Regions from separate parts of the Clostridium pabulibutyricum genome, predicted to be linked through region 4. Evidence: riboswitches for the same ligand, from Rfam matches in the RefSeq annotation. Region 4 holds a riboswitch; each other region holds the start of a gene.
What was found. A riboswitch is a leader RNA that binds a small molecule or an ion and turns the genes downstream of it on or off. The one in region 4 is predicted to bind thiamine pyrophosphate.

Region 1 (5,982 bases), on a different contig from region 4:
TTCTTTTGTAAGCTTATCAGTATAATTTCTTATATGAGTTATAATCCTAACTCCAAGTTCTCTTGATGCTTCATCTTCCCCGTGATGCTTCCCTGTAATTGCAATCAAGGTTTCTGCAAGTCCTATAAAACCTATGCCCCAGGTTCCCTGCTTCAATATAGGTTCTATAGAATCTTCATCCTTTAGATTTTCAGAACCTTTTAAAAGCTTTTGTCCTGCAACAAACGGAAGGTCTTTGAGCCTTAAGTTCTTAAGGGTGTCATACCTGTGCATAAGCGATTGTCTGGAAAGATCCAATCGTTCATCAAGAAGTTTAAAAAACTTTTCTACACTACCCTTTGACAGAATTCCTATTCTCGGAAGATTTATTGTAGTTGGTGCTATGTTTCCTCTTCCCTTTGGTCCTTCATCTCCATTGACATTTGAACATACATAAGTTCTGCATCCCATAGTAGATGGAAGTATCCCTTTATCATAATAAACCTTGTTAAAATCTGCATCCATGTTCATAAAAGTAGGATTCATTCTCTTTGCTGCCACTCTGCATGCAGTTCTAAACAAATAATAGTAAGGATCTTCCGGATTTTTATTGACGCCTTCTTTAACCCTGAATATTATGTTTGGAAATATAGGCTGTTCTCCCTGTCCAAGTCCTTTTTCATATTCCGTCAAAAACACTTCACAAATAAGAGCTGCATCGTCTGACCTTGGCACACCTATATTTATAGAGCTGAAAGGTACCTGTGAACCTGCTCTGGAGTGCATAGTATTCAAGTTGTAAATTATGCCTTGCATTGCTTGTTCTACACTTCTTCTAAGTTTCTTCTCCGCTATTTCCCTTGCCTTGTCTCCACTTATGCCAATTCCTTCGAATTCCTTTATTATTTCCTGTCTTGTAGGTCCAACAAATATTCCCATATCATTATCAAAATCAGGATGCGACTGTCCTCCGAACATGTCATTTTGAGATGACTGAAGCAAAATGCATGAAAGCTCTGCTGCTGATTCTATTCGCTTAGGCGGCCTTATATATCCATATCCTGTATTAAATCCCCTTAGGAGCACTTCTCTTGTTGGAATATGAAGACAATTGATAGTCAAATTATAGGAATCCAAATCATGATAGTATATGTCACCATTCTCATGAGCTTTTGCAAGACTCTTTGGCATCTTTGCAAGATTGTGCCATTTGTTTGATTCACTTGCTATTCTTAAAAGCTTAGAACTATAGTTGTTTCCTACATTTGCATTGTCCCTGTCAGTCTCTACACCTATTTTGTCAATAGCTTTCATAAGATCAGACTTTATTTCTCTTATATTATTTCTGTCCTGTCTATAATTTGAATATGCAAACCCTATTCTGGTATACTTTTTTTCCATAAGAACTTCTTGAACTATGTTCTGTATATTTTCCACATCTATCTCTTCAAGATTGATTTTTTCTATACGTGATATAACCTCTCTAGTTAAATCAATAAATTCACTTTCCTTTAAATCGCACCCTATTTCATCAGATGCCCCTTTTATGGCATTTGTTATTTTAATAGAATTAAATTCTACTTTTCTTCCATCTCTTTTTACAACATGTAGCATTTACCCATCCTCCAAACTACTATATATTGTATATAATTGTACTATTTAATCGTAGAAATATCAATTCACATTTAAGCCGTAATTTTAAAGTTAATGGAGTTTAACTTCAAATTCCTTGCTTATGAATAATTATAGTTATCTTAACCAAAATAATTATATCACAACCAAAAATTATATGGAGGTAAAAAAATGATAGGAAAAATAATAGATATAAACAACATGGAAGCTACAATATCTCTTGTGGACGGAAGAACCATGCATGTATCAGTCTCCTATATTCCACATCATTCAAAAATAGGTGACAGACTGAATATAGAACCTTTCCAGGCAAAACTCACCTCAAAAGTCAGTGCAAATATGTCAATTCCGCCAATGTGTTGAATGAATACACACTGCGTAGTATAATAGTGTTAATGCTAGGGGTGCTTTTGAAAGCTGAGAAATAACTTTATTAACCCTTTACCTGATCTGGACAATACCAGCGAAGGGAAGCTCTATATTATTTCGTAATAGTTATACTTAAAAGCCAAATCTCCTTTTAGTACCTCAAAGCAAATAAAGGAGGTCTTTTTTTATTATGTCACTGCTTAAAAATTTTCAGGAAGTAATTTCACATCCAAGTTCTATATTTGCACTTATAGCCCTTATAATTATACTTTTATTTATAATAAGGGTTAAAAAAATAGAACTCAACTCACAACTCATAGCACAAATTGGAATAGCTCTTGCCCTGGCGACAATACTTAAAGTATTCAGAATATATCATCTTCCCCAAGGTGGAAGTATAACTCTAGGAAGCATGGTTCCAATACTTTTGATGTCGTTTCTGTATGGTCCTCAAGTTGGTTCGTTAACCGGTTTTCTCTATGGCATCATAACCTTGATACTGGATCCCTATATATTACAACCAGTTCAGGTGTTATTTGATTATCCTCTTCCTTTCATGGCAATTGGGCTTGCAGGATATTTTAAAAATCATAAACTCGCAGGAACAGCCATTGCAATGTTCGCCCGATTTGTATGTCATTTTATTTCCGGTATATTGTTTTTCGGAAGTTTTGCACCAAAAGGAATGTCACCCGCTGTTTATTCATTTACACTAAATGCAGGATATTTGCTAATAGAATCAATTATATGCATGGTCATAATAGGATTGCTTCCTTTCAGGCAGCTTGAATCCATACTTAAAAAGAACATTGCCCATAATACTGGAAAATAATTTTACAAATGTTTAAAAAGCTGTGCATTCAAAACACAGCTTTTTATAAATTTAATTTATACTGAAAATCTACTCCACAGATATGGCATTTACAGGACAATTGTCCCTTGCTTCCATGGCAGAGTCCTCACTTGTTTCTGGAACCTCGTTAACTATTACTCCAGCTTTTCCATCATCCTGCATTTCAAAAACATCCCCGCATGTATCCGGACACAGTCCGCAGCTTATACAGGCTTCCTTATCAACTGATGCTTCCATTTGCATTCATCACCTTTCTTGTGAAATAATAGTATAGTTATTTGCAGATTTTCTTATATATATTCATAAAATTTCATTCACATACTAGAGAAGCTTTAACTTCTTCATAAAATTGTCTATAAGCGTATCATAGTCAGTTGAATTTGATATGTATTTTTCCACATTCCCACTTTCCATGCTGTCTGCAAGTTCAATATCCATAGGAAGTTCGGCAAGAAGCGGAAGTCCAAGATACGCAGCCTGTTCTACTGCTGATTTCTTACTGAATAACTTTATTTTTTCATCACAGTTTTTACATTTTACATAAGACATATTTTCTACAGCACCTATTACATTTATGCCCATTTTTTCTGCCATTATAACTACCTTTTTGACTATCATGGATACCATATCCTGTGGAGTTGATACTATGACAATTCCATCAAGAGGTATATCCTGCATTATTGTAAGAGCCACATCTCCAGTTCCCGGAGGCATATCTATCAGAAGATAATCAAGCTCATCCCACTGGGTGTCCGAATACATCTGCTTCAGAACTCCTGTAATTACAGGTCCCCTCCATATAACAGGCTGTTCTTCTTTTTCAGTCAGAAGATTCAATGACATTACCTCAATGCCAAGTCCTGTATCAACAGTGGAAAATTTCACATCATCAGTTCCATTTATTGGAGTCATACTTGCTCTCTCCTTATTTATGCCAAAAAAACGCGGCATTGAAGGACCTGTTATATCACCGTCCAGAACACCGACTTTGTATCCCTTGTGTTTTAATCTTATTGCCAGTGCACCTGTCACAGTAGATTTACCAACACCCCCCTTTCCGCTCATAATACCAACTATATGTTTTATTGTGCCAAACCTAGGTGTAGACTTACTACATTTATTTTTGTCTTGTACATTACAACTTGAATTACTTGGACAATCATTACAACTACCCATTTTCACTACTCCCTTTCGTGAATATATTAACTAATTAAACCTAAAAAGTTTCATCAATCATTATAACATATAATTCTATAAAAAAATTTCCTTTCAATTAATAACAAAACTTGAAAGGAAGAAAATATCAATTATATTTCAAAGTTTTAACTATACGCTCAAACAGTGAAGACATAGCTTCACTAAAATCTTTCTCCTTCACAAAAAAAGTAAATCTATAAAACCTGTTGTTTCCTTCAAGAAAGTATTCCTCGCCCACATAACTTCCTCCTATTTCCTTTGTCATATCATACTTTATGAGATATAACTTTCTGCCATTCATCCTCTTGCTTTCCAAAGAATATTTCTTGTATAAATTATTCTGCTTATTGGATATTTTCTTACTGTTCGTCAGGAATTTTTCCAGGTTTCCATTCGATCTCCAAACCTGGAAAAAACCATTTATCTTTCCGTCTTTATTTTTAAAATCAGTATGACAAAGCACTTCACTCCCAAAAGTATCCTGTCTGACAATCTGCCATGAACCTGGTATTTCATACTTTACACTTCCACCAAGCTCACTGTACTGGCGTAAATTATTCAAATTCTCATCACTTGATACCGTAAATTCCAACTTATTCATAAAAACTCTTCCAAGAGTACATATCACAATTGTGATTCCCAAAATCATTAACAAAAAGCCCAACTTTTTCTTACTTACAGTTATTAACTTCATGCCCCGCAATTTTCCACTGGTATGTCTACCGTACCCGTTCTAAAATCATAAAACATCAACCAATATCCAAAATCATCCTGTCCTTTTTCAGGCACCCATGTTACAAATCCCGTTCTGCCCTCATATGGCTGTTGGCTTTTATCCTTTGTACCCGGTATACCATAAATCATATACTTTACATTTCCATCTCCATCATATTTGTATCCCATTAAAAAATGCGAGTAATTCTTTATATAACCATAGTAAGAAGTCATAGGATAATAAATAAAGGTATATTTATCATAGTCACTTGTATCATACATGTTTTGACCATTGCCTGTCGGCACTTCATACCACTTACACCTTTTTAGTTCACTACTGACTTTGGATGTCTCTTGAAATCCACTTATCAAGTTATCGAAAAACTCATCATCAGACCTGTCATCTGCTTCACTTCTCGTATCTTTATCCAATTCAACTGATGAATTGTCTATATAAATTTCATCTTTGTCTCCTGTTTCAACCTTCAAGTTTTCTTTGTCTTCCGTTTTGTCTTCTGTTTTATTTTCATTTTTGAGCTTTTCAAGCTGCTCTTTATGTTCTTCTTTTACAAGATCCGAAATTTTATTTGTAAATTGTTCCTGTTTTTTATCCAATCTCTGTTTCTTACCCATTTCAACAGAAGGCTCGTCTTTTAGAATATCTTCATTTTTACTTTCTTTTTTAGCCTTTTTCACTTCTATTTTTTCTTCATATTTATCAAATATACTTTTATTTTCGTCCTTATCCCTTTTATCATTCTTGTCAGCTTTCTTATTCTCAGTATCCTTGATTTTTTGTTTTTCAGGTACGGATTTTTTACCTATAAAATCAAAAGATCTCCAATTTGGTACCTCCATACTTGAAAACCCGCTCATAACTGATATTATATTTTTATCTAAAATTCTGATAATGGCCGCCCCTGATATTTTATCTATAGATATACCACTGTTGCATATATTATCTACAGGATATTCATATCCTATATCCGCCCTGCCATAATCATCTATGTTCATTTCACCTACATTAATTATTTTTTTTGTATCTTTCTTATTGCATATAAGTATCATGTAATACGGGGTATTGTCTTTCTTTAGGTTTTGTACATAATAAGATATTTTACATTTATTATTTTTAGTCTCTAATTTGGCGTATCCCGAAGCTATTTTGTCGGAAGCTAAAGAGTATCCCTTTTCATCTTCCTGCAGTATTATAAAGTACCTGCTATAACTCTTTTTTT
Region 2 (5,982 bases), on a different contig from region 4:
AGATATATAAAATTTGATACGCAGTCCAGTGAAGAGTCATCCAGTTCGCCAAGTACTGTGAGGCAACTTGAGTTTGCAAAGCAGTTGTGCTTGGAATTGAAAAACATTGGACTTTCAGAGGTATCTGTTGATAAAAATGGCTATGTAATGGGATGTCTTCCTTCAAATACAAGTAAAAAAATTCCAACGGTAGGATTCATAGCACATATGGATACAAGTCCCGAGGTCTCAGGGAAAAATGTAAAGCCATTAATAATTGAAAACTATGATGGGGGAGATATCGTGCTTGACAGTTTAAAAGGCACGGTACTTAGAACACGTGATTTTCCTGAAATAAAAAATTATATTGGAAAAACACTTATAACTACGGATGGAAATACTTTGCTTGGAGCTGATGACAAAGCTGGAATATCGGAAATTGTGCATGCAGTTGAGTATATTTCACTGCATCATGAGATAGAACATGGAGATATAAAGATATGTTTTACTCCCGATGAGGAAATAGGAAGAGGTGCTGACAATTTTAATGTGGAGAAATTCGGGGCACAATTTGCATATACTGTAGATGGTGGCGAAATAGGAGAACTTGAGTATGAGAATTTCAATGCAGCTGCAGCAAAACTCACAATATTTGGAGTAAATGTTCATCCTGGATATGCGAAGGGAAAAATGATAAATTCAATGAATGTTGCAAATGAATTCATGAATATGCTTCCGAAAGATGAGATTCCGGAGGCTACGAGTGGATACGAAGGGTTCTATCATCTTGTTTCAATGAATGGAAATATTGAAGAGACAAATCTCAGTTATATAATAAGGGATTTCTGTGAAGAAAAATTTGAATACAGAAAAAATTTTATGCTTGAATGTGTGAATAAACTTAAAAAAACATATGGGAGCAGTATTGCAGCAATTGACATAAGAGAACAGTACCGGAATATGAAGAAAAAGATAAAACAGGCAGCATATGTGGTTGATATAGCAAAAAAGGCTATGGAAATTTCAGGTGTGAAACCTAAAATATCTCCTATAAGGGGAGGTACGGATGGTGCAAGGCTGTCATTTATGGGACTTCCAACTCCTAATATATTCACAGGTGGTCATAATTTTCATGGAAGGTATGAATATATTCCTGTTTTTGCAATGGAGAAGGCATCTAGGGTAATAGTGAACATAGTAAAATTAACATCGGATATTGAAAAGGTTCTGCAGGAATAAACATGCAGAACCTTTTTTAGAATCATGGCTATTTCAAAATCAGATTTTCAGCAGCAGTTTTTATATCGGAAGTATTGAGAATTGCAGAAACTACTGATATTCCATCCACACCTGTGGACAATATGTCATTAAAATTTCTTTGATTTATTCCGCCTATTGCAACGGCGGGTATGCTTATGCTGTCATATATTTTTTTCAATCCTTCAATTCCGAGAGGGTGTTTTGTGTCTTTTTTTGTTCCAGTATTGAATACAGTACCTATGCCAAGATAGTCGGCTCCTCCTTTTTCAGCATCAAGTGCTTCCTGTATGCTGCCTGAAGATATTCCTATTATTTTGTTTTTGCCGAGGATTTCTCTTGCTTTTAAAAGAGGCATGTCAGTTTGACCGAGATGAACTCCATCGGCATCTATGGCCTGGGCTATATCAATTCTGTCATTTATTATTAGGGGGATCTTATAATATGATGTAACTTTTTTGACATCCACTGCAATTTCAAAAAATTCTCTTGTAGAAGAATATTTCTCCCTTATCTGTACAAGGGTAACTCCTCCAAGAATAGCCTCCTCCACAGCATCTTTCAATGTCTTGTCTTTAAGAAAACGTCTGTCTGTTACAAGGTATAATTTATAGTTTATATCCATTCTACTTTTGCCATCTCCTTAATTTTTTCTCCTGTCAAATTGTATATTGAATCTATTAGTTTTACTCTGAAACTTCCAGGGGAATTTGCAGATTTAAAAGCTTCTTCTCCTGCAATATTCATGGACAGTACTGCACAGACAACAGCAAGAAATTTATCGTCCGAGGAGCCTAAAGTAGCTGCACACAATGCACCAAGCATGCACCCGGCCCCTGTTATTTTAGTCAGCATGGGAGTATTGTTTTTTATTATAGCGGTATTTTTCCCATCAGTTATAAAGTCTTCTTTACCAGTTGCAGCTGTAATACAATTGTGTCTTTTGGAAATTTCAATGCAGCTTTCAAGGGCATTTTCAAGCCCGCCAACGGAATCAACACCTTTTACATTTGAGGCTTTTCCAGCAAGAAAGTTTATTTCACCTGCATTTCCCTTTATCGCATCTATGCGGCCAAGTTCAAACAATTTGTTTATTACAGTTGCCCTTTTTGGAATTGCGGGACATCCAACTGGGTCAAGTATTACAGGTACATTGTGTATTCTTGCGGATTCGGATGCCAGTATGATTGATGTTTCCTGTTCACGGTTTAGTGTTCCTAGATTTATGTAGAGGGATTGGGATAAAGCTGTGAAATCGAAAGCCTCATCATAGGCATCACACATTGCAGGTGATGCACCATAAGAAAGAAGTGCATTTGCACAGTCATTTACTGTAACATAATTTGTAATACAGTGTACGAGAGGAGATTTTTTACGCATTTCATTGAATATGTCTGAAACTTTTTCCATATTTTTATCTTTCAATTTACTCGACTCCTTCTTATATATTAAAATAAAGGTATGTTATTTTTAAAAACAACATACCTTAAAGTCTTTACAAGTATGTTTCCTACGCCAGTTTTGACTGGATCAGGTTCAAAGGGTTAGATTTGAAATCTTCTCAGCTTTTTTACAAGCACCCCTACAAAATTTATTCATTTTTCACTATTAATTTTACTACATATATATGAATTTGCAACTTTAGTTTTAGACCAATAACTTTATTGACATTTAGTTAAAATTATAGTAGACTTGCCTTCAATAACAGAGAAGATATTGAAGATGCTTTAGAATTTATATCTTGAGCGGACATATGTATAAAGAAAGGAAGTGGAATTATGAAAATTGAAGACTTTAGTATTGTTGTATCTGGTGATATATGTGTAAACAGGCTGTTTTGGAAAGTCAACAATAGCTATATAAGCAATTTAAGCTGGCAGCAGCATCCTCATATATGTAGCAGGCTTAGCTGTGGTGAAGCACTGCTTCTGGCAAAGTTTGTATCTTTAGCTACAGGAGCAGAGGTTGTTTCACCTGAAATAAATTGTGACAACAATAATTTGCCTGATGGAATTTTAAGTTCCAGCATACAATTGGAAATTTTCCCCTCTTTACCAGATCAAAAAGATGGAGAAAAGATATACAGGGTAAAAACATTTCTTGGTTTTAATGAAATATATTTTGGAGATCCAAGGTTGTTTCCTATTGTTGATGATAATAAAAATGCCGACATGATAATTATTGACGATGAAAATAATGGCTTTAACAATGATGAAAAATTCTGGCCGATGGCACTTCAAGAAACAGAAAGTAATCCCGTAATTATATACAAGATGGATAATCCATCTGATAATACAAAATTGTGGAGACATATAGAAAAGTATTACATGAAGGACACCATAGTAGTCATAAATGGTGATGATTTAAGATCAAAAGAGGTTAATATAAGCAAGAATATTTCATGGGAAAGAACTGCACTTGATTTTGTATGGCAGATAAAAAACAATCCAAGTCTTGATTTTTTATCTAAATGCAGCAGGTTGATTGTACCGCTTGGTCTTGAAGGTGCTATATATTATAGAAATGAAGGAGGGATCAAATCAAAACTGTATTTTTTAACATATGCATTCGAGGGCGATCTTTTGAAACAGGGTCAAGGCAAAATGTATGGACTTACTTCATGCTTTGCTGCAGGTCTTGCAAAAGCTATTGCTTTAGGAAAAGACAGCAACAGGTCAATGGATGATTTGATAGATGATGGAATAAGAGAAGGAATCGTAGCAACTCAAAAATACTTCAGACATGGTTTTGGAAAAGATGTTGTGGAAAGTGAGTTTCCAAGTAATTCAATTTTTAATGAAGGTGAAAATGATTTTATATATAAAAAATATATACAGGATGTTGAAATCCCGGGAGTAGAGAATCCAAGATACCAGTCATCATGGTACATTATAAATGACAAAATTTCTGCAAATCTTACGGAAATAGCCTGTGACATAGTTAGAAACGGTGAAAAAAGCGTACTGAAATATATACCAATAGCCCAGTTTGGAAAATTGAAAACTGTGGACAGAGATGAGTTTGAAGCGTATAAAAGCATTAAAAATCTAATGTCCGAATATATTTTATCCCAAAGTACAGTCAGACCTTTGTGTATAGCTGTATTTGGAACACCGGGGTCTGGAAAATCTTTTGGAGTAACTCAAGTTGCATCCTGCGTTGCACCTAATTTGATTGAGAAACTGGACTTTAATTTATCACAGTTTCAGACATTGTCTGATTTGACTATAAGTTTTCACAATATAAGAGACATATCTCTTAGTGGAAAGATACCGTTGGTATTTTTTGACGAGTTTGATTCAACATTTGAAAAGAAACTCGGATGGCTCAAATATTTTTTGGCCCCAATGCAGGATGGTGTGTTCAGAGAGGACAATTCAATACATCCTATAGGAAAGGCTATCTTTGTATTTGCAGGTGGCACAAGCAGTACGTTTGAAAAATTTTGTGGAGAAAATATCACGGATGAAGTTGAATACAGGCAGTTTAGCAGAGAGTTTCAGAGCGCAAAAGGTCCTGATTTTATAAGCAGGCTTAGAGGATATGTGAATATTTTGGGACTTAATCAAACGGATAATAAAAATGATCAGTTGTTTATAATAAGAAGGGCCATGCTTTTAAGATCGCTTATTGAGAGGAAGGTTCCACATCTTATAAATGAAAGGGGAGAAGCACAGATAGACAGAGGTGTACTGAGGGCACTGCTTAAAATAAGCAATTATAAACACGAATCAAGGTCAATGGAAGCCATACTTGAAATGAGCAGGCTTACGAGAGCCAAAAAGTGGGAACAGTCGTACCTTCCGCCAAAAGACCAGTTGAGACTTCATGTTGATGAAGATGAATTTTATCGTCATATGATGAAAGAAGAATTTTTTAGTGAGAGAATTGAAGAACTTTGTATTGTTTTTAATTATAAATTAATGAGTATATATGAAAAACATGAGGTTGATGGTATTAAACCGGATGAATGCTGGAGGAGACTTGACAAGGAGCAAAAAGACTGCATTAGAAAGAATATAAAAGGTATTCCTGATATGTTGTATAAGGTTCATTATGAATTGATTTCAGTGTTGGATATAAAGAAAAATGAAATTGCAGAATTTAGTCAGAGTGAAATTGAAGAGCTGGCGAAATGTGAAGAAAAGTATTTGAGCGCCGAAATTAATGAAAGCACTTTTTTTGAGCTGTTATCCAGGGAAGTAGAAAGTTATGTCAGATGCTGGCCGGAAATGTTTGCTGAGGTTGGTTTTAAAATACAAAGATTGAAGTTTGGATTATCCCAGAACACAAATGAAAAAAACCTCATTTAAGTAATGAGGTTTTTTTATGATTCATGGTGCCGATGGTCGGATTCGAACCGACACGCCCGAAGACACTTGATTTTGAGTCAAGCAAGTCTGCCAATTCCATCACATCGGCATATTTGACAAACAACATAAATTATAATATCACATAAGACATTCCAGGTCAAGAGAAATTTTGCATTTTATGATTGTAACAAATAATAAGTTTTTGAATTTTACTATGGAAATTAATGGAATATGGTAGTATAATAAATAAGTAATCATGTATAATGAAATTTGTAAAAATATATGGAATAATATGATGTGTTATAATATGTAAAGGATTTAAAATACTGTCTTAAAATAGTGGTGAAATAATAAAAATTGATATAGATAATAAAAAATGATTAATATTAAGAGGAGTATTTGAATATTATGTAGAATATAAATAATAAATTTA
Region 3 (5,982 bases), on a different contig from region 4:
TATTGAGCCTAAAGGAAAAGGAGTTGTTTTTATATCCAGCGCATCAACTTTATCATCTCCTTTTAATCTTGATGAAAAGGAAATAGAGATAAATAATAAGGATTATTTTATAAAGGCTCAAAAGGATGACATTCCTTTTACCGGAATTATAGATAAGTTTGGAATCAAAAATGTATATGTATTAGAAGATAGAGAATATGAAAAGGCAAAAAAAGGTTTCAAGGAGAGAACTTTAAGTTTTGTCAAAATTGAAGAAAATCAAAATTATAATCAATTAATATCTGAAATTGAAAAGTCAGCAGCTAAAGTGAAAATATACACATATATAAATCAACACACCTGGGATTATTATGCGGCTGAAATATTTTATTTTCTGGGTATGGTAATGTCTGTGATATTTATGCTTTCAATGTTCAGCACAATATATTTTAAGATATTAAAGGATGCATTTATGGATAGGGAGCAATATGTTATCTTGAAGAAACTTGGTATGAGTAGAAATCAAATAAAAAAATCTGTCTATATGCAGGTTATGATGTTTTTTATTTTGCCGGGAAGTATAGCTGTATTACATAGTATGGTTGCGATGAGGATGCTGGAGCAAATAATGAATTTTTCTTTTAAAATTCAATTTACCATTTCTTTGGGGGTATATTTAGGAATAATGACATTATTTTATATTTTTATAAGTAGTAACTATGTAAATATGGTATATGAGGAAGGTGGAAATAATGCTTAAAAAGATATCAAGAATATTAGCAAAGGGCTTTATTTTATTATTGGTATTGTCTGTAGTTGTCTGTACAGTGGCTCAGGTGCGAAAGTATAGAGAAAGAAATGATGTAAAGCCATTAGGCAGGATGATTGAGGTTGATAATAAAAAAATTCATGTATATTCGGTGGGGAGAGGAAAGAAAACTATTGTAGATGAGACTAGAACGGCTTTGAAAAAAGCAAAGATTGATGGGCCATATGTACTTATGCCGCATTCCATATCTGGAGTATATGCTGAGTATTATACAGCCGCTTATCCAAGGGAAGATGAAAATTGTTTTTCACAAAGTGATAAAAAAAATTTGGTTAAAATGAGTGTTCAAAATCCATATATTTATTATACAAAGTCAAAGGATATTGGAAGAGAAACTAGAGAATTTTTAAATAGATTTCATTTATTATAGTATTATCAGAAATTGTAAATAAATTGTCTATAAGAGCAGTTCTAAAGCTTCCTATACCGGTAACATGCTGAGAAAGTTCTCCGCATATTCCTATAAGCGATACAGCTAAAATAGTACCATAAAATATATCTGATGAAGAAATATAACTTGTTATAAGCGCAGTAACCATACATCCTGTACCTGTTACCATTGAAAGCATTTCACAGCCGTTTTTTATTAAACATGTTTCGCTGCCGTTAGTTATTACATCCACCGCACCAGTGGCTGCAATAATAGAATTTGTTTTAAGAGATAATTTCTTCATGATTTCTATATTGGCATCTGTCAGCTTATCATATTCGCCTGCATCTATTCCTTTTGCATTGCTTTGAACACCACAAATTGTTTTTATTTCAGATAAATTACCTTTAATTACATCTGGATGGCACTGAGAAATAAACTCTTTTGCATAATTAAGCCTTAATTTACTGCAGCCAACGCCAACAAGATCAATTACTTGAGGAATCTTTTCTTTAAAGGCCGTTTTGCCTGAAATCAACATGGATTTCATTCTGACGTCGGTTATATTTCCAAGGTTAATTCCAAGCGCATCAGATGCGGATGTAATTTCAGAAACTTCCAGAGGGTGTTCGGCCATGATAGGCTTTGCCCCAATAGAGAGTATTACATTTGCACAATCATTTATTGAAATTGGATTTGTAATATAATGAATAAGAGGTTTTTTTATTTTAATATTGTGTTTTATTTGCAATAGATTGTTTATCAGTATCTGTTGATTTGTCATAGATTTTTACCCCCAGGTCTTTTTGAATCTTTATAAGCATTCCAGTTTTGCTTAATGCCCCTAAAAAAATAAAGGAAATTGTTCCACCGATAATTGTAGCCGTAAAGAATAAAGGAATATAAAACATAAGTGAAAGTCCTGTTTTACCCCAGAAATATGTCATAATGGGTGATGAGACAATAGCACCTATTATGCCTGTTCCTATAACTTCACCTAAAACTGCAAAAATTAAAGTGTTTTTGGATGTCTTATATAGAAGCCCTGCTAAAAAAGCTCCAAAAACAGCGCCTGTCAGAGCTAAAGGCGGAATTCCCATAATAAACATTCTGATGATTCCAATACAAACAGCACACAGCAGTGCATACCATGGTCCCAGAAAAACTGCGCATGTAATATTTATAACAGAAGACATAGGACACATTCCTTCTATACGAAGAATTGGTGAAATCACAACTCCCATTGCCACCATCATTGCCAGCATAAGTTTTTTTAATAGTTTCGAGTTTTTTTCCATAATAAAATACCTCCATAATAATATTTATTTTCTAAATTTATCACATAGGAAATAAACATCATTATTGCAGGTATAATTTTAGAGTAACCAAATAGCAATTCCCTATATGACAAATCATATTGGTCGGTCGAAGCTCAAAAGCTTCCTCTCACCTTGAAATACAAGTTCCCTCGCTATTTAGTTGTAGTTTTATTTAAAGCTTTGGGCGCTCCCCCACTGCTTTTTAAATATAAAAAATGGAATATACCTTGTAAGGCACATTCCATCTATACTCATAAAGCATATAAAACAGCATAAATTAAATATTTCCTTACGTCGGCATTATCCGAATCAAGTTATAGGTCGAAGTATATACTTCCTCTCAGCATATTTAAATATGCTCCCTTTTTGTGAAAATCATACCATATATCTTCTAAGTATGCAAATTTTTTTGAATAGCATTTATTTTCTTTTGCTAAGTATTAGCTTTTTATAGAGTTTTTCTATTAGACGAAAAGTTACTTCTTTAAAAACATATAAACTAAATAAATATATTGAAACCCAGAAGATGCCTTCTTTTCTTATTAGTAATTTTGCATTAAGGGAGTTAATTGAAAAATAGGAATACAGTGATTTATATAAGAGTATTGTTGAATACATTAGTGTAAAGCCTGTTATATGTTTTTTCATACCGCTGCTTTCTTGAAATAGTGAGTTGAAAATAAGTGAGAATATATATAGTACAATAATTGTTAATAACATAAATTTAGCGGCGAGTAATATATATTGGATATTTCCGGTACCTTTCAGTATTATAATATTTTTCTTAAACATTAGTAATATTCCCATGCAAAATAGAGCTATTGGTATTGTAATTACAAGTACTATCATTAATGTTACGATGAATATAGCAAATATTTTGTCAGCTATGGCATATTTGTATTTTTTTGTCATGACGGCTGTGCCCCTTAATGTCTTACAATAAACATTATACTACAAAATAGGAGAACGATTAAGAGAAATACGAGCGACTAGAAATCTTACCATTGAAGATGTTGCTAAACTTACAGATGTTAGCAAGCCTATGCTAGGGCAAATAGAAATGAGACGATATCTCCCACTATTACAACACTCTGGAAAATAGCAGTAGGATTAAAGGTTCCTCTATCTTTTTTATTCGAGGAACTGGAAATAGATGATACGCAATCCAAAGAGCCTATTATCGAAGATAATGTACGAATGAGAGCTTTCCCAATTTTTTCTTTTGATCCTACTCTCAATATAGAAATATACTACATAGAATTAGATGCGGAATATCACCATAAGTTTAAAAAGCATCTTGATGGTGTGGAAGAATACGTTTTAGTAGTACAAGGGATGTTAGAAATAGAAGTAAGTACAAAAATTATTTTAAAAGAAAAACAAGCACTTTGCTTTCGTGCTAATGTTTTTCATGCCTATAACAATCCTTATCAGCAACAATGTGTTATTTATAACATGGTTATTTATCCAAGTATATAGTTATTGCGTAGTCGATTGATGTGTAAAGGATAAAAGATTAATTTATACATCGGAAATGGAGGAAAAAATGAAATGAAACTCAAAATTATATGACAATAAGCACGACTTTGTTGTCGAATATGGGAAAGGGCCTCTGGAATTTGTTCCTAATGATAAAACCTAAAAAATTTTAGATCTAGGTTGTGGAACAGGTGTATTAACTGCGGAGTTAGCAAAACTTTGTAACTACATTTTAGGCATTGATGGTTCTTCGGATATGATTGAAAAAGCGAAGTAGGAGTATCCAAAATTGGACTTTAAAGTAATGAATGTATTAGAAATGCCATATTTACAGCAGTCATTAAAGTCCTCTGGAAAACTTGTTTGTGAATTTGGTGAATGCGGAAATATCAAAACCATAGAACAATGGTTTGGGAGCGTTTTACAGGACGTAGGAAGTCCCTTTTATCTCGAGATTTAATTTCCAAATCGTTGATTTATTTGGCTTTCTGTTAGAAAAACACGGATTTTTTATTGAAAAAATATATGATTATGATCATCCAACGCCCTTGAAAGATTGCGAGAAAGGTTTATGCAATTGGGCAAAACAGTTTTTTGAAACAAATTTAGAAAGATTTTCAGATGTTGAACAAGATTTAATTTTAAAAAAATGTTGGACAAGGTACAGCCCAAACTATGGAATGGAACTTTTTGGACTGCTAATTATAGGAGATTAAGGGTCATTGCACATATTTAGCCTATAAAGAAACAATTACTAAATTATACAATCACAATAAACTACTGCTAAACAAGAATAAAAAACTGTTGTTTGGTAGGGTGTAGCCATTCGCTAAAATTTGTGATTTTTTAAAACGCAAACGGCAGGATTGAGGAATTAGATACAAGACGGCAATCGCTGGCGAAAGTGATTGGCGAAATCAGCGATGAAACTGTTTCCCCGGAACATATGAAATGTATTTTCGGCTATCTTGAAAATTGGGACAAGAGCTGTTTTGAGGACAGGCAGTTTGTTGTACATTGGAAAACAAATTTCTGTGTCTCTAAGTTTCCAAGCATATCTTTGTACAAAATTGCTATGAATGCTCTAATTTCAATGATTTATAGTGATCTCCTATATTTTTTATTAATATGAAAAATCATTAAAAAAATTTAAAGAAGGTTATTTATCAGGTCTTGTGGCATGTCTATTAAGTTTTTGACTTCTGAGAATTTTTCCAACCTCCGTAAAATTAAAAAGTGATCTAAAGCTATATATTTTAGTGGTTTAGAGTACTTTTTTTATTCTATTTTTGAAAAATGAAAAACGGTTGGAAAAATTTCAAAGAAACTCTTTATTTATAAGGTTTCAGGGTATATAATGAAAATAAAGAATGGCTATTTTACACAGGTTTGTTGAACCTTAACATGAGATGTATAAATAAAAATAAATCAAAGGAAAATAAGTAAGATAAATTTTATTCAAATATTAATTTAGATTTATTTGGAGGTGTATTATATGGAAAATAGAGAAAAAAGTTTATACGATATTTTTTTAAGTTATTCATATAGTGATGTGATGAAATTATTTCAAAAGGCAAAAACAGCAGAAGAAAAAGACTTCTATGCAAATATATCAAATATGATTCTTCAAAGAAATCAAATGAAAGTTATAAGTAGGGGATAACATGAAGATATATACTATATTTTCAGGTGTAAATGGTGCTGGAAAGAGTTCCATATACAAATTAATTTATTATAATGAGAATAAGAATGAAATAAGAATAAATACTGATGAGATGATGGCAAAGATTGGATCGTGGAAAGATGATAATCTGCAAATAAAATGTGCTAGAGAAGCTGTAAGGTTAATGAATTACTATATTTCAGCAGGCATATCATTTAATCGAGAAACTACATTATCAGGTAAAACCATACTTAAAAACATAAAATTAGCAAAGTAGAACGGATTTTATCTTATAATGAATTATATAGGTATGGAAAACGTTGAGATAGCTGAGAAAAAGAAA
Region 4 (5,982 bases):
AATTGAGTTGGCTGCATATGCATTTTTGATATCATTTTTATACAATAAATTAGGTGTAGGAATGTATACGTCGTTAATTTTGGGGATGATAGGTGGTAGAATAGTGAGTATGATAGGAACATTTCTGATATTACATATTATTATGGCACAGCCTTTTGATTTCAAATATGTTGTTTCTGGACTGTTTGTTACTGGAATTCCAGGTATCATAATTCAGCTTGTATTTATACCGATTGTAGTTAGTGTTCTTCAAAAAAATTTAATTAAAAGGGGAGTTGAAAATGGACAATAGAGAATTTTTTAACCAAATGGCTGAAAGCTGGGACGATATATGCTGCAAACCAGAAGAGAAAATAAGACATGTAATTGAAAGCACAGGTTTATCAAAAGGGGATAATGTGCTCGATATTGGAAGTGGTACAGGAGTTCTCATACCATATATTGAGGATAAAGTTGGAGAGACAGGAAGAATAACTGCGCTTGATGTTTCTGAAAATATGATATCAATATCAAAGAAAAAAAACAAATATAAAAATTTAGATTTTGAAATAAGTGATTATTACAAGTATAACTCAGATGATAAATATGACTGTATAATGGCATATTCATGTTATCCTCATTTTATTGACAAAAAGAAATTTTTCCAAAAGTCCTTTGATTTGTTAAGGCAAAATGGGAAAATCATAATAGCACATGTAGAAGGAAAGGAAACTATAAATTCAAATCATCGTGGAGTGGAAAAAAAAGTAGATTCAAGTATGCTTGTTGGAATAGAGAAGCTTGCTGAATTTGCGAAGAAAATGGGATTTGTTACTTTTTATAAAGAGGACAACGAGGAATTTTATATCTATTCAGCAGAAGTTCAAAAATAAGCTAAAAGTCCCTGATGATGAAAATTATCGGGGACTTGCCATTTTATTTCAAAATTGTTCAGTAATTGTGTTGACTAGTTTATAATTATGATGATATTATGAGAATGAAAATTATTATCATAAAAAGGAAGCGATGAGATGAAAAAATTGTTTGAAAATGAAAAATCCGTGGTGTTTACAGCGGGAGTTGCACTTGGAACTTTAGGATTGGGTTTTTTAAAGAGTAAGATGGCGAAGAATTTTTATGTCAAGACATTGGCCGGTGGTATGAAAATAAAAAACGATGCACAAAATTTATATGAAACGATAAGGGAAGATGCACAGGATATGTGTTACGAAGCTAGCAAACAGGTTGAAAAGGACAAGCAGTGCTGTAGCAGCGAAAAATAGAAAAATATATGTGATGGTTTCATGCATTCCATAATAATCAAGTTATGAAACCTCAATTATTGAAAAGAGATGATATGGTGAATTATAGTATAGTCCACGATATGCCGGGGAGATTGAGGGTTAGATGTGGAAGATTTGCTTTTAATTTAGAAGATAGCTATAAAATAGATTGTTTTTTAAATAGGAATGTATATGTCTATAAAGCAGAATCATGCCATATTACAGGGAGTATTTTAATATTTTATAAAGAAAGTTTTAAAAGTGAAATTTTAAAGCTGATCAGTGCCTTGAATCCAGGTGAACTGTCTGAAATTAGTGATCAAAGTTTTGATACGTCAAAGCAGATTGATATTGAATTCAGAAAATCACTCTTTGGCATGATTAGCGGTAGAATGTTTATAAAATTCCTTTTACCGGTGAATATAGGAAAATTCATAATGTTTTACAGATCCATTAAATTTTTAAGAAATGGATTGAAAAGTTTGTTCAATATGCGTATAAATGTTGATGTACTGGATGCTGCATCTGTTGCAGCCGCGATTGGACAGGGAGAGTATTCAACAGCAGGATCCATAATGTTCCTTCTGAATGTATCCAATCTTCTTGAAGAGTATACAAAGAACAAGACCAAAAATGTACTTGCAAGAAATTTGGCAATAAATATTGAAAGTGTATGGATGGTAAAAGATGGTGAGGAGTTTCTTATATCAATAGATGATCTTAAAGTTGGTGATTATATAAGAATCAATATGGGGAACATGATACCTGTTGATGGTATTGTACGTGATGGAGATGCAATGATTAATCAGTCTTCTATGACAGGAGAATCTCTGGCAGTGGAGAAAAAAAGTGATGATGTAGTTTATGCAGGGACTGTTGTAGAAGAGGGATCAATTATAGTTGAAGTAAAAAAATTAAGTTCTGAAAGCAGAATAAGTAAAATAATAGAGATGATAGACAAATCCGAAAATTTAAAGGCAGACATACAGGGAAAAGCCGAAAGGCTTGCTGACAAAATTGTTCCATTTACGTTTATCGGAGCAATTGCTACATATTTTTTCACGAGAAACATAACGAAAGCATTGGGAATACTTCTTGTAGATTATTCATGTGCAATTAAGCTTTCAACCCCTATATCGGTTATTTCGGCCATGAGAGAGTCGTCGAATTATAAGATAGTGGTTAAAGGTGGAAAGTATCTTGAAGCTGTGGAGGAATCGGATACCATAATATTTGATAAGACAGGAACTTTGACAACTGCAAGTCCTACTGTTGAAAAAGTTGTTCCTTTCGCAGGATTCGATTCAAGATATGTTTTGAAAACAGCAGCATGTCTTGAAGAACATTTTCCACATAGTGCAGCCAGAGCCATAGTAAAGAAGGCGGCTGATGAAAAACTTAATCATAAAGAGGAGCATGCAAAGGTTGAGTATGTTATGGCTCATGGAATAGCTTCATTCATAGGAGATAAAAAGGTATTGGTTGGAAGTTACCATTTTATTTTCGAAGACGAGGGAGTGGAATTGTCTGATGAGCAGCAATCGGTTATAGAGCGTGAAGGCGATGGCTATTCTATTATATATCTTGCCATAGGAAACCATCCGGCTGGATTTATTTGTATAAGCGACCCTATAAGAGATGAGGCTGAATATGTAATAAAGAGTCTCAAAGGTACGGGAATAAAGAAAGTAATTATGCTGACGGGAGATGGTGAAAAAACTGCAAAGGCAGTTGCCGAGAAGCTAGGAATGGATGATTATTATTCCCAGGTGCTTCCAGAGGATAAGGCAAGGATTATAGAAGAGTTAAAGAAAAAAGGTCACAAGGTTATAATGGTTGGAGATGGAGTTAATGATTCACCTGCATTGGCTGCGGCAAATGTTTCCATAGCGATGAAGGATGGTTCTGACATTGCGAGAGAAGTTGCAGATATAGCATTGATGTCATCTGATTTAAGGAATCTTGTAACTATAAGGATTTTAAGTCAAAAATTAATGAAAAAGATAAAGAATAATTATAATTTCATATTAATTTTTAATACATCACTCCTTTTAATGGGATTGACTGGTTTTATAAGGCCTACTACATCTGCATTTCTGCATAATTTTTCAACAATGGGTATAAGTGCGGCGAGCATGAGACCTTGCTTTCATTAGGGAAAAACTTTTCATGGTAAAATAAATACCATGGAAAGTTTTTTTAAATATAGAAAAAAACAGAATAATTTTATAAATTTATGCTTTAGCATGTTGACAAACAGCAAAAAAATATATAATATAATAATTGATAATGAAATCCATTATCAATATACTCGGAGGTGGTTATTTTGAAAAAAGTAAATATTATATATTGGTCGGGAACAGGCAACACGGAGTCTATGGCTTCTTTAATATCAGATGGAGCAAAGGAAAAAGGAGCTGAAGTAAAACTTTTAAATGTTTCAGAAGCTTCGGTTAAAGATATAGAGGAAGCTGACGTAGTAGCACTTGGCTCGCCTGCAATGGGAGACGAAGTTGTAGAAGAAGCTGAAATGGAACCATTTGTTGAATCTGCTGCAGCTGCTTTAAAAGGTAAGAAAGTAGGTTTGTTTGGCTCGTATGGTTGGGGAACAGGCAAGTGGATGGAAGATTGGACAGAAAAGGTACAGAGTGATTACGGCTCTGATGTTGTAGATGATGGATTAATTGTGAACGGAAGTCCTGAAGATGATTCAGAAGAACAGTGCAAGGAGTTTGGAAGAAAATTGGCTGAGTAGTTAAATGCTTGATTTTTAAATTGCATATAGTATAATTAAATTGTGAATACAATAGGGGTGCTCGTAAAAAAACGGGCTGAGAGTAAGCTGAATTTGCTTAAACCCATAACCTGATTTGGATAATGCCAACGTAGGGATATGTTTTACATGGAAGCTTAGAGCTGTGTATATACTCTGCGAGTATGTGCATAGCTTTTGTGTATTATCTGAAATGTATTCATGAATTTATGAAAGCGGCAAATTGGGGGCACCACCTTTTGTCGCTATATTAAAATTAATGCATTGACTTGCTGCATAAAATACACAGAAATGGAGGAAGAAACATGAAAACAGCATTAACAATTGCAGGAAGTGATTCCTGTGGAGGCGCCGGTATACAGGCAGACATTAAGACAATGATTGCAAATGGAGTTTATGCCATGAGTGCTATAACTGCACTTACTGCACAAAACACTACCGGTGTTACTGGGATTATGGATGTCACTCCTGAATTTTTAAAAAAACAGCTGGAAGCTGTTTTTACCGATATTTATCCGGATGCGGTGAAAATAGGGATGGTATCTTCAGGTGAGTTAATATGTACAATAGCTGGAGAACTTAAAAATTTTAGGGCGAATAATATAGTTATTGACCCGGTCATGGTAGCTACGAGTGGTTCAAAACTTATAAGCGATGATGCCATAGATGTTCTAAAGGATAAATTAATACCTATGGCTGATGTTATAACCCCAAATATTCCTGAGACTGAAGTACTTTCAGGGATTAATGTAAAGACTGAGGATGATATGGTTGAGGCTGCACAACTTATAAATGAAAGATATGGTTGTGCAGTGCTTTGTAAAGGTGGACATCATCTTAATGATGCAAATGATCTTCTGTACGGTAATGGAACTTTTAAATGGTTTTATGGAAAGCGCATAGAAAATCCAAATACTCATGGGACAGGGTGTACCCTATCCAGTGCAATAGCGTCAAACCTTGCAAAAGGATACAATCTTGAAAATTCAATTGAAAAAGCAAAGAAATATATATCAGGTGCACTTGGAGACATGCTCAATCTTGGCAGAGGAAGTGGGCCTATGAACCATGCTTTTGCATTTAGAGGGGAGTTTTAGTCAAGTATGGCGGATAAAAAAACTTCACTCTTCAGCAATGGGCTTATTTGGTTTGGGGCAGGTATTTCAATTGCAGAGATAATTACAGGTACTTATTTTGCACAGCTTGGATTCAAGAAAGGAATTGCTGCAATAATAGTAGGGCATATTATTGGCTGTTTCATGCTTTTCCTTTCAGGTATTATAGGCGGAGTGAAAAGAAAAAGTTCTATGGAGGCTGTTGGATCAAGCTTTGGATACAAAGGCAGCATATTGTTTTCGGTGCTTAATGTAATTCAGCTTGCTGGATGGACTTCAATTATGATATATGACGGTGCAGTTGCAGCAAACAGGATCATGGGTGTTGGAATGTGGATCTGGTGTATTATAATAGGAATTTTGATTATACTTTGGATAACAATTGGTATAAACAATCTCGGCAAATTGAATTCAGTTGCAATGGCTGCTCTGTTTGTATTGACGATTTGGCTTTGTAAATATATTTTTACAGGGAATTCAGAGTTTATTATGGGCAAAAGTGCAATGACATTTGGGGCTGCTGTGGAACTTGCAGTTGCGATGCCTCTTTCGTGGCTTCCACTTATAAGTGACTATACACGGGAAGCAGAAAAACCTTTTAAAGCAACTGTTGTCAGTGTTATTATATATGGTTTGACAAGCACATGGATGTACATAATAGGAATGGCAGCTGTAATATATACGGGAAAAGGCGATATTGCAAGTGTGATAATTAAAGCAGGTTCAGGTATTGCAGGATTGCTTATTATAATTTTCTCAACAGTTACGACAACATTCATGGATGCATTTTCTGCCGGTGTATCCATGCAGACGATATATAAAAACTTCAAAA

Region 1: it holds a riboswitch for thiamine pyrophosphate, as region 4 does, so the genes downstream of both, thiT (energy-coupled thiamine transporter ThiT) here and thiD (bifunctional hydroxymethylpyrimidine kinase/phosphomethylpyrimidine kinase) in region 4, are expected to answer to the same signal.
Region 2: it holds a riboswitch for thiamine pyrophosphate, as region 4 does, so the genes downstream of both, thiM (hydroxyethylthiazole kinase) here and thiD (bifunctional hydroxymethylpyrimidine kinase/phosphomethylpyrimidine kinase) in region 4, are expected to answer to the same signal.
Region 3: it holds a riboswitch for thiamine pyrophosphate, as region 4 does, so the genes downstream of both, thiW (energy coupling factor transporter S component ThiW) here and thiD (bifunctional hydroxymethylpyrimidine kinase/phosphomethylpyrimidine kinase) in region 4, are expected to answer to the same signal.

Annotation. Positions count from the first base shown of each region.
Region 1 covers NZ_JBZAYZ010000009.1:104,480-110,461, forward strand. The annotation lists gene nrdD (anaerobic ribonucleoside-triphosphate reductase) at 1-1,593, opposite strand, end outside; gene AC4CVH_RS10895 (hypothetical protein) at 1,783-1,974, shown strand; TPP riboswitch at 2,002-2,100, shown strand; gene thiT (energy-coupled thiamine transporter ThiT) at 2,171-2,812, shown strand; gene AC4CVH_RS10905 (ferredoxin) at 2,882-3,070, opposite strand; gene AC4CVH_RS10910 (Mrp/NBP35 family ATP-binding protein) at 3,155-4,009, opposite strand; gene AC4CVH_RS10915 (hypothetical protein) at 4,137-4,631, opposite strand; gene AC4CVH_RS10920 (DUF7922 domain-containing protein) at 4,721-5,982, opposite strand, start outside.
Region 2 covers NZ_JBZAYZ010000003.1:7,837-13,818, reverse strand. The annotation lists gene pepT (peptidase T) at 1-1,218, shown strand, start outside; gene thiE (thiamine phosphate synthase) at 1,247-1,861, opposite strand; gene thiM (hydroxyethylthiazole kinase) at 1,852-2,661, opposite strand; TPP riboswitch at 2,727-2,830, opposite strand; gene AC4CVH_RS05205 (Ryanodine receptor Ryr) at 3,015-5,549, shown strand; tRNA gene AC4CVH_RS05200 (tRNA-Leu) at 5,574-5,658, opposite strand.
Region 3 covers NZ_JBZAYZ010000007.1:7,923-13,904, forward strand. The annotation lists gene AC4CVH_RS08825 (FtsX-like permease family protein) at 1-739, shown strand, start outside; gene AC4CVH_RS08830 (hypothetical protein) at 732-1,178, shown strand; gene thiM (hydroxyethylthiazole kinase) at 1,144-1,929, opposite strand; gene thiW (energy coupling factor transporter S component ThiW) at 1,907-2,476, opposite strand; TPP riboswitch at 2,767-2,872, opposite strand; gene AC4CVH_RS08845 (hypothetical protein) at 2,918-3,409, opposite strand; gene AC4CVH_RS08850 (helix-turn-helix transcriptional regulator) at 3,456-3,599, shown strand; gene AC4CVH_RS08855 (cupin domain-containing protein) at 3,695-3,976, shown strand; gene AC4CVH_RS08860 (methyltransferase domain-containing protein) at 4,143-4,253, shown strand; gene AC4CVH_RS08865 (hypothetical protein) at 4,266-4,436, shown strand; gene AC4CVH_RS08870 (hypothetical protein) at 5,472-5,639, shown strand; partial or broken gene AC4CVH_RS08875 (ATPase) at 5,641-5,979, shown strand.
Region 4 covers NZ_JBZAYZ010000006.1:125,312-131,293, reverse strand. The annotation lists gene AC4CVH_RS08655 (ECF transporter S component) at 1-292, shown strand, start outside; gene AC4CVH_RS08650 (class I SAM-dependent DNA methyltransferase) at 282-872, shown strand; gene AC4CVH_RS08645 (DUF6110 family protein) at 1,011-1,262, shown strand; gene AC4CVH_RS08640 (heavy metal translocating P-type ATPase) at 1,340-3,418, shown strand; gene AC4CVH_RS08635 (flavodoxin) at 3,589-4,017, shown strand; TPP riboswitch at 4,061-4,171, shown strand; gene thiD (bifunctional hydroxymethylpyrimidine kinase/phosphomethylpyrimidine kinase) at 4,341-5,132, shown strand; gene cytX (putative hydroxymethylpyrimidine transporter CytX) at 5,139-5,982, shown strand, end outside.